DNA from 2 places in the Novosphingobium mangrovi genome. Region 1 is predicted to be linked to the other one. Evidence: riboswitches for the same ligand, from Rfam matches in the RefSeq annotation. Region 1 holds a riboswitch; the other holds the start of a gene.

What was found. A riboswitch is a leader RNA that binds a small molecule or an ion and turns the genes downstream of it on or off. The one in region 1 is predicted to bind thiamine pyrophosphate.
Region 2: linked by a shared signal. The riboswitch ahead of MTR65_RS12135 (TonB-dependent receptor) and the one ahead of thiC (phosphomethylpyrimidine synthase ThiC) in region 1 are both predicted to bind thiamine pyrophosphate.

Annotation. Positions count from the first base shown of each region.
Region 1 covers NZ_JALHAT010000012.1:33,145-37,558, reverse strand. Annotated here, with positions in the region: gene MTR65_RS08845 (phytoene/squalene synthase family protein) at 1-362, shown strand, start outside; gene MTR65_RS08840 (hypothetical protein) at 432-848, shown strand; gene MTR65_RS08835 (SOS response-associated peptidase family protein) at 802-1,473, opposite strand; gene MTR65_RS08830 (cold-shock protein) at 1,743-1,949, shown strand; gene MTR65_RS08825 (hypothetical protein) at 2,035-2,235, shown strand; TPP riboswitch at 2,301-2,425, shown strand; gene thiC (phosphomethylpyrimidine synthase ThiC) at 2,484-4,376, shown strand.
Region 2 covers NZ_JALHAT010000020.1:62,401-66,814, reverse strand. Annotated here, with positions in the region: gene MTR65_RS12135 (TonB-dependent receptor) at 1-1,848, opposite strand, end outside; TPP riboswitch at 1,840-1,969, opposite strand; gene MTR65_RS12130 (TetR family transcriptional regulator) at 2,118-3,281, shown strand; gene MTR65_RS12125 (TonB-dependent receptor) at 3,399-4,414, shown strand, end outside.

The sequences.
Region 1 (4,414 bases):
AGGCCGATATTCCACCCGGTGAACACACCAAGCCGCACTACCGCGCGCGGCTTGTCACGATCGTCGCGCGGGCCTGCGCGCTGGCGCGGGGCTACGAGGAATCCTCGCGCGCCGGGGCGATGCGTCTGCCCTTCCGACAGCGTTGGGCGATCCTCGCCGCCGCCAACATCTACGGCGGGATCGGGCGCGAGGTGGAGCGGCTGGGCGCCCATGCCTGGGACCACCGCGTCTCGACTTCCAAGCTGCGCAAGGCGGAATATCTTGCTGCGGCCTGGCACGAGGCGCGCGGCGGCGTGGCCCCGGTGCTCGAACGTCCCGGACTTGGCCGACGCGACCTGATGGAGCTTGCCCGCGCGGACTAAGCCTCTGGACACACGTGCGCGCTTGGCTCAGTCTCCCCTCCATAAGACAAAGGGGGAGATGCGCATACGATGCCAGATCTTGCACTCGCGCCGGCCTGGACGGCGATTTTCCTGGGGCTCTTCGCGCTCTTCGCCGGGATCGGGGAACTGCGCCAGCCCGGCCACTGGCACAAGCTGATCGGCGAGATCGTCGGCTCGCCCGCGCTGCAGATGGTGACGGGCCTTCTGGAACTGTTCCTGGGCGCGGTGATCTACCTCGCCAATCCCTGGGCCTCGCCCGACTGGCTTTCCAGCACGATGAGTGTGGTCGGCGGGCTCATGTGCATCGAGGCGCTGATGGTGCTGGCCTTCTCGGACGTCTACATGGCTTTCTGGCTGCGTCGCTTCGGACCGCTCTCGCGCCTGTGGTGCACCTGTTCGATCATCATCGGCCTGGCGCTCATCGCGGCGGGGCTGTTCCACTTCGGTGTGTTTGCGAGCAGCTGAGGAGCGAAGAGGAATAGGGCTGGACGAGCGTCTGGGCGCGGTCCCACCCGGCGCGCAGCCAGGTCTCGTGCGCCTTGGGATCGGGTGGCAGGATCACCGGCATCGTCTCGCGGCCCTCGGCGCGCAGCGCGGCATTTGCCTCGCAGGTAAGTATGGCGAAGGCGGGCACCTCGCTGTCCTTCCAGACCCCGGCAAAGGCGAAGATCGGCTGGTCGGCGCAGGAGAGCCAGAGCTGGCGCCGCCTGCCGTCGACGGGAGAGGGGCGTCCCCATTCCATGAAGGCGGTCGCGGGCACCAGGCAGCGGAATTCGGGGTTGCGCAGGTTCCCTGTCCAGAACGGGCTGTCGAGGTTGCGCGCGGTCAGGATGCCGTGCGGGCGGGTGTCCATCGCCGATTGCGGGGGCATGACGCCCCATAGGCGCGGGATCATCCGGCGGGGCTGACGGGTACGGGGCATGGGGCCCGCGATTGCTTCTCGTCCCGCGGTGAGGACAGGGGCGAACTGGCCGGGGCCGACATAGCCTCCCGCCCAAGGGTCCTCGCGCGTGTCGGTCTCGAAAGCGCGGCCCACGGCGGCGGCGGGGGCATCGAGGCGGTAGAGCATCGTCATGGTCTTCGCGCGCATCGTCTCTTCCCGCGCACGGGTCAAGGCGCGCTGTGCAACGCTGCGTTAGGTGAATGGGGCCTTGTGTGGTACAGCTTCGGCGCGACGTCGAATTTTGTGACGGACTTTGCCGGTTGATAGGCGCCCGACCCCGGGCCCGTGCGTGTTTGCACGGGCAGGGCCATGGCGCACTTTGGGCGACGATCTCCATTCGAAAGATGAACAGACGCACCCTCCCGCGTGCATGTGGCACGGCGGGAGCCCATAGCTATTGCATTAAGGACATCACCATGCCCATCGGCACTGTCAAATTCTTCAACACCGAAAAGGGTTACGGCTTCATCGCTCCGGAAAACGGCGGCGAGGACAGCTTTGTGCACATCAGCGCGGTGCAGGCTTCAGGCCTGGCTTCGCTCGAGCAGGAACAGCGCGTTTCCTACGAGGTCGAGACCGGCCGTAACGGCAAGAAGGCCGCGGTGAACCTCGCGCTCGCCTGATCGGCTTGCACGTATCCCGGACCGGCCTTTGCGCCGGTCCGGTTTTCGCTCCGACCCGCCATTCCAACCCGAGGAAACCCGGAGCATGAGTGTAAGCTACAAGTTCGCTACCGAGCAGGCCGATGCGGCCGCGAGGGCCGCTGACGAGGCGGTTCTTGGCAATGTTCGCGAGCGCGCGCTGCGGTCCGAAACCGCCTGGCGCACGATGGCCTCGCAGGCCCTCAAGACCGAAGAAAGCCGCCGTCGGCGCGAAGAAGCTGCCGCCAGCGCACGCGACGAGGCCTGAGCCTTTTCGCACAGGCGCTATATAGCTGCCCCTCTGGACGCATCCGCAAAGCGTCCCTACCATCACACGTATCCCCGGGGAGCCAGCAGGGCGTTCGCGTCCACCGGCTGAGAGTTGTGGGTATGCTCCACAAGACCCGTCGAACCTGAACCCGTTAATACGGGCGGAGGGAGTGGACGGTGTGCCCGGAGCTCTACGCCGGAAATCCGTACTTCATCTCTCACGCCCTCGATCAGAGAGAAGCGTGTATGGCCGACATCAACAGCAAACTGGAAATCGGTGTGACCACCGGGCCCATCCGGGGCTCGCGCAAGATCCACGTTCCCGCACAGAGCAACCCCGCGATCCGGGTCGCAATGCGCGAGATCGACCTTGAACCCTCAAGTGGTGAGCCGCCGGTTCGGGTCTACGACACCTCGGGGCCCTATACCGACCCAGAAGCCACCATCGATATCTCCGCGGGGCTGGCCGCGCTGCGCCGCGATTGGCAGCTCGCCCGCGATGATGTGGAAGAGTACGCGCCGCGCGAGGTGAAGCCCGAGGACAACGGCATGACCGGGCCGGATCGTTCGGGCGGAGTGCCCGCGTTCCCGACCGCGCTTCGAAAGCCCCTGCGGGCAAAGGCGGGGGGCAACATCTCGCAGATGCACTACGCAAGGCGCGGCATCATCACCCCCGAGATGGAATATGTCGCCGAACGCGAGAACCTGGGCCGCGCGCGCCTTGCCGAGTATTCCCGTTCGGGCGAGAGCTTCGGTGCCTCGATCCCGGACTATGTCACGCCCGAATTCGTGCGCGACGAGGTCGCTCGGGGCCGCGCGATCATTCCCAGCAACGTCAATCACCCCGAATGCGAGCCGATGGCGATCGGGCGCAATTTCCTGGTCAAGGTCAACGCCAATATCGGCAATTCGGCTGTGGCCTCGGACGTCGCCAGCGAAGTCGACAAGATGGTCTGGTCGATCCGCTGGGGCGCGGACACGGTGATGGATCTCTCAACAGGCCGTAACATCCACGACACGCGCGAATGGATCATCCGCAATTCGCCCGTTCCCATCGGCACCGTGCCGATCTACCAGGCGCTCGAGAAGGTCGGCGGCGTGGCCGAAGACCTCAACTGGGACGTGTTCCGCGACACGCTGATCGAACAGGCCGAGCAGGGCGTCGACTACTTCACGATCCACGCCGGCGTTCGGCTTGCTTACGTACCGCTCGCGGCCAAGCGCCTGACCGGCATCGTCAGCCGCGGCGGTTCGATCATGGCCAAGTGGTGCTTGGCTCACCACAAGGAATCGTTCCTCTACGAGCACTTCGACGAGATCACCGAGATCATGAAGGCTTACGACATCGCCTACTCGCTCGGCGATGGCCTGCGCCCGGGCTCGATCTACGATGCCAACGACGAAGCGCAGTTCGCCGAGCTTTTCACGCTGGGCGAACTGACGAAGAAGGCCTGGAGCCAGGACGTTCAGGTCATGATCGAGGGCCCCGGCCACGTGCCGATGCACAAGATCAAGGAGAACATGGAAAAGCAGCTGGAAAGCTGCGGTGAGGCCCCGTTCTACACCCTGGGGCCGCTTACCACCGACATCGCGCCCGGCTACGATCACATCACCAGCGGCATCGGCGCGGCGCAGATCGGCTGGTACGGGACGGCGATGCTCTGCTACGTGACGCCCAAGGAACACCTTGGCCTGCCCGACCGCGATGACGTCAAGGTGGGCGTCGTTACCTACAAGCTCGCCGCGCACGCAGCCGATCTCGCCAAGGGGCACCCGGCCGCGCAGGTGCGCGACGATGCGCTGTCCAAGGCGCGTTTCGAGTTCCGTTGGCGCGACCAGTTCAATCTCTCGCTCGATCCCGACACCGCCGAGCTCTACCATGACCAGACGCTACCCGCCGAAGGCGCCAAGACCGCGCACTTCTGCTCGATGTGCGGCCCCAAGTTCTGCTCGATGCGGATCAGCCAGGAGGTGCGCGATTTCGCGGCGAGGCAGAATCAGGGCGCCGATGGCTTCCTTGCGGCGAGTGCCCCTCAGGCGGCAGGCGTTGCCGAGAAGGGCATGGAAGAGATGAGCAAGGTCTTCAAGGAGACCGGCTCGGAGCTCTACATGGGGCAAGGCGACCGGGAGCACGATTGAGGATCTGCGCGGTGCGTCCGACGTGGCGCGCCGATGCA
Region 2 (4,414 bases), on a different contig from region 1:
GTCGGGGGCGTTGGGGGTGCGCTTGCCGGTGAGGTCCACCAGCGCGGGCTCGCCCGGTTCCGGCGTGGGGTTGGGGGTGATGTAGGTGCCGGTGCGGCTGTGCGTCCAGGCTGCTCCCCCATCGAGGCGGAAGCCTTGTCCCAGGTCCGCCTGCGCGGCGGCTTCCAACCCGTGGACATTGACCTTGGGCACCGAGAGCACGACCGAATTGCCCAGGAACACGGTGTTCTGGAAGTTGCTGTAATCCGTCACGAAGCCTGCGAGGGATAGGCGCACGTGCCCTTCGGCAAGCTGGCCCTTGATACCCGCTTCCAGCGACTTGACGGTTTCGGCGGCAAAGTTCGCGGTCCAGATGTCCGAGGGGCCCGGAAGCGGGTTGAAGCCGCCCGCCTTGAAGCCGACGCTGCCCGTCACATAGGCGGTGAAGTCGTTGCTGGGGTGCCAGGCGAGCGAGAGCTTGGGCTGCCACTTGTCGAAGGTCTGCGCGCGGCGGGCGGTGGTGGTGGTGGTGTCCGTACCGACCGTGTCTTCCTTGCGCCGGTCGCGGTCGTAGCGAAGCCCCAGTGTCGCTTCCAGCGTGGGCAGGACATCGTAGCTGGCCTGCGCGAAGAGGCCGATCTGGTTGCTCCGGGTCTCGGCGCGCTGCGGCTCGGCGCCGAACAGCAGCGGGCCCAGATCGTCGGTCCGGTCACGTTCGAGGCGCTGGAAGAACACGCCTGCGTGCCAGCGCAGCGGGCCGCTCCCTTGCGAGGTCAGCCGCAGCTCGGTGGTCCAGGCCTCGATGTCGACCGGCTGCGAGATCGGCTGAATGCCGTCCGGGAAGAGCGGCACGCCGTCCAGTGTGACGGGCGTATCGTGGCGGAAGTCGAGCTCTTCGGTGAAATCCTTGTGGTAGTTGTCGTAGCCGCCTGACCAGGTGAGCTGGAGCGTATCGCCCAGGTCCTGCGCGAAGCTCGCCTGCGCGCCCCACCACTTGCGCGCGAAGCGGCCCTCGAAGTCGCCCTGCGGATCGGTCAGGATCGCGCCGGAGAGGCGCCCGGCGTTGCGCCCCGTGACATTCTCGGACGAGATATAGGCCGCGCCGCCATCCTCGTCGGCCCAGGCAAGGCGCAGGTTGAGCGTGCTTGTCTCGGAGGTCTGGATCTTGGCTTTGAGGCGCAGGTTGCGGCTGGTGAAGCCGTCCACCTTCCTGTCGAGGTAGCTGTTGCGGATGAAGCCGTCGGAATTGCGGTAGGAGCCCGCCAGGCGCAGTTGCACGCGCTCGGAAACGGGCGCGTTGACGACACCGTCCGCGGTCCAGGTAAAGCCGTTGCCGATGCCCAGCGAGGCCATGCCGCCCGCCTCGTCGGAGGGATCGTTTGTGACAATGTCCACCGCGCCGCCCGAGGCCGAGCGCCCGAAGAGCGCGCCCTGCGGCCCTTTCAGGATCTCGACGCGCGCGACATCGTAGGTGCGCAGGGTGAAGAGCTCGGAATCGGCGAGCGCGAGCCCGTTGACGACGTAGGCAATGGAGGGTGACTGGTTGCGGTTGGTCGATACCCCGCGCACCGAGATCATGTTGGTGCCCGGGTCCTGATCGTTGATCAGGAACACGCCCGGCGTTGCGGCGATGAAGTCGTCTATCGTGGTCAGCTTGCGCCGGGCGATGTCGTCCTGCGTGTAGACCGTGATGGTGTCGGGGACCGCGATCTGCGCCTCGGGGCGGCCGCGCGCGGTGACGACGATGGGGTCCTCGCCTGCGGCCTCCTCGGCATGGGCGAGGGTGGGGGCGGCCAGGCCAAGGCCTGCGCCCAGAACGGTGAAGATGGTAGACGTACGTGTGGCGTGACGTGCGGCGCGTTGTCGCATGGTCCCTATTCCTCCGCCGGCATGAACCGGATCAGGTTCGCGGGTTTGCAGACTTTGCGCGGGAATGCGCCGTGATCCGCCTCTCAGCCCTGACAGCGCCAGGACACCCCGTGGGTTGATAATGCTCCGCGCTTAGGAAAACCGTGCGCCAGCGTCAATCGTTGCGCACAGCCTTGCGTCCGCCGCTCGTGTCAAGGCGGACACCATCGGAGCTGGACAGGCAAAGTCCCGGCTTGGAAAATCGCAGGATCGCACTATCCGTAACCGCGATGACAAGTTCCTCGACCAAGGCCCGGGATCGCGACGAAATCCTTGATGCGGCACGAAATGTTCTGGCCCGCGAAGGGCTGTACCATTTCAGTCTGCGTCTCGTTGCGAGAGAGGCGGCGATGTCTGTCGGCAAGATCCGCTACCAGATCGGGGACAAGGCCGCGCTGCTGGAGGCTGTCGTCGCGCGGGAATGCGAGATCATCGACGCGCGGCGTGACCAGTGGCGCGCGCAGCTGGCCCCTTGCCCCGAGCTGGACCCTGCCAGCGTGACCGACATCGTCGCGCAGGTCCTTGACGAGGTGTCACAGGACGGACGCGTTTCGGCCATCGTCATGGCCGAGATCTATATCCAGGCCCATCGCGATCCGGCACTCGAGCCGCTGCGCGCACGGTTGTGGGCGCACGACCAGGGGTTCTGGCAGGGGCTGTTCGAGGGCTTTCCCGAGGCCCGGGGACTGGTGCGCCGGATCGCGGGCTATGGCGTGGATGAGCGCGTCTTCAGTGGCCTCCTGGGGCAGAGGCGCGACTACCGGCTCCTGCGCCAGTCCACCTTGCGGGCGCTGCTGCGTCCTGCCGGGGCGCACGCTCGCAGTGCGGTGAGCGCATGGCATCTCCACCTCGTCGCGCAACTGGCCGGTCCGGCGCAGGCGGCGCTTGAGGGGGCGAGCGAGATCAAGGGCACCAAGGCCGTGCTGGCGGGGCAGATCGCCGACGCCATGGCCCGCGATGGGGTGGAGGCGATCTCGTTTCGCCAGATCGCCACATCGGCCGGGGTGCCACTCTCTACGCTCACGCACCACTTTCTCTCGCATCGCGACCTGATCCTGGGTGGTGTGGAGGAACTCTACCGGCGTATGCGCGCGTCGTTGGGGAAGCCCGGCGATGCGCGCGCAGGACGCCAGGTGCTGCTGCTGACCCACGAGATGGCGCTCGGCGCCCTGCGCGATCCGCGCCTCACGCCCTTCGCGATCGACATGCGGCGAAGGCGGGCGGAGAATGTCCACGCGCAGGTCGGCCCCCTGGTCGATGGCGAGGGGGACCGCGCACGCAGCCAGGCGTTCACCATGGCGCTGATCGGAGAGGCTATTGCTCTGGGGCATGAGGGCCAGCCGCCGGGCAGCGCCGCGTTTCCGGAACGGCTGTACCAACTGGCTCGCGATTAGGCAGAACATCTGTGCTAATTGTGAATTATATGGCTAATATTTGACAGTACAGGTGTCTTAAAACGGCAATGGCCCACTTCTATCGGGCGCTCCTGACGCACAACAGGGACGCCCGATATGCACGCCTTTGATTCTTCCAGATTGCCTCTTCGCCTTGCCACGGTGCTCCTGGCCGGGAGCGCCCTTGTCTCTTCACTGCCCGCCATGGCGGCCGCCGGCGAGCTGGCCGAGGATGCCGAGGTCGTGCCCGGCCAGCTGAGCGAAATCACCGTGACCGCGCAGCGCCGCGTGGAGAACAGCCAGGATGTGCCGCTCGCCATCAAGTCGCTCGATGCCGATGCTCTGGCGCAGACCGGCTACACCGACTTCACCGATATCCAGTACATGGTCCCCGGGGTGCAGTACGATCCCACCCAGGGCGCGGCCTTCCAGATCCGCGGCGTGGGCAGCCGCTCCTTCGACTTCTCGAACGCCAAGTCGGTGAGTGTCGTCGTCGATGGTGTCGTGATGGACGGCCAGCGGGCCAATGGCCTCATCGGCATCACCGACATGGCGCGCATCGACGTGCTGATGGGGCCGCAGGGCACCCTGTTCGGCAAGAACGCGACCTCGGGCGTGATCTCGGTGACGACCCGCAAGCCCGAACTGGGCGTCACCTCGCTGTCGGCCAGCGGCAGCTATGGCGAACATGACGAGCGTATTCTCAACGCAACCCTCAACGTGCCGCTGGGGCGCGACGTTGCCTTGCGCGTGTCGGGCTTCGATCAGGCTCAGGACGGGTTCGGGCGCAACGTCACGCTGGATCGCACGATCGGTTCGACCCATGAATACGGCGGCCGTGCGCGCCTGCTGGTCGATGCCGGACCGGACCTGGAGTTCATCGCGCGCGCGGACTTTGCCCGCCACTGGGATTCCAGCGTACGTACGCCTGCTGGCAACCAGCCCGAGAACGTGGCGCAGATGCTTGCCGAACTGGGCGTGTTTCCCGATGGACGCAGCGCCGACACCGCCGATGGCAGCTTTGGCGAGATCACGACGCGCGAATACGGCGGCTCGATGGAGGTAAACCTGGGCCTTGGCGAGCATCAGCTCAAGTCGATCACGGCCTATCGGGAAACCGCCTACGACAACTC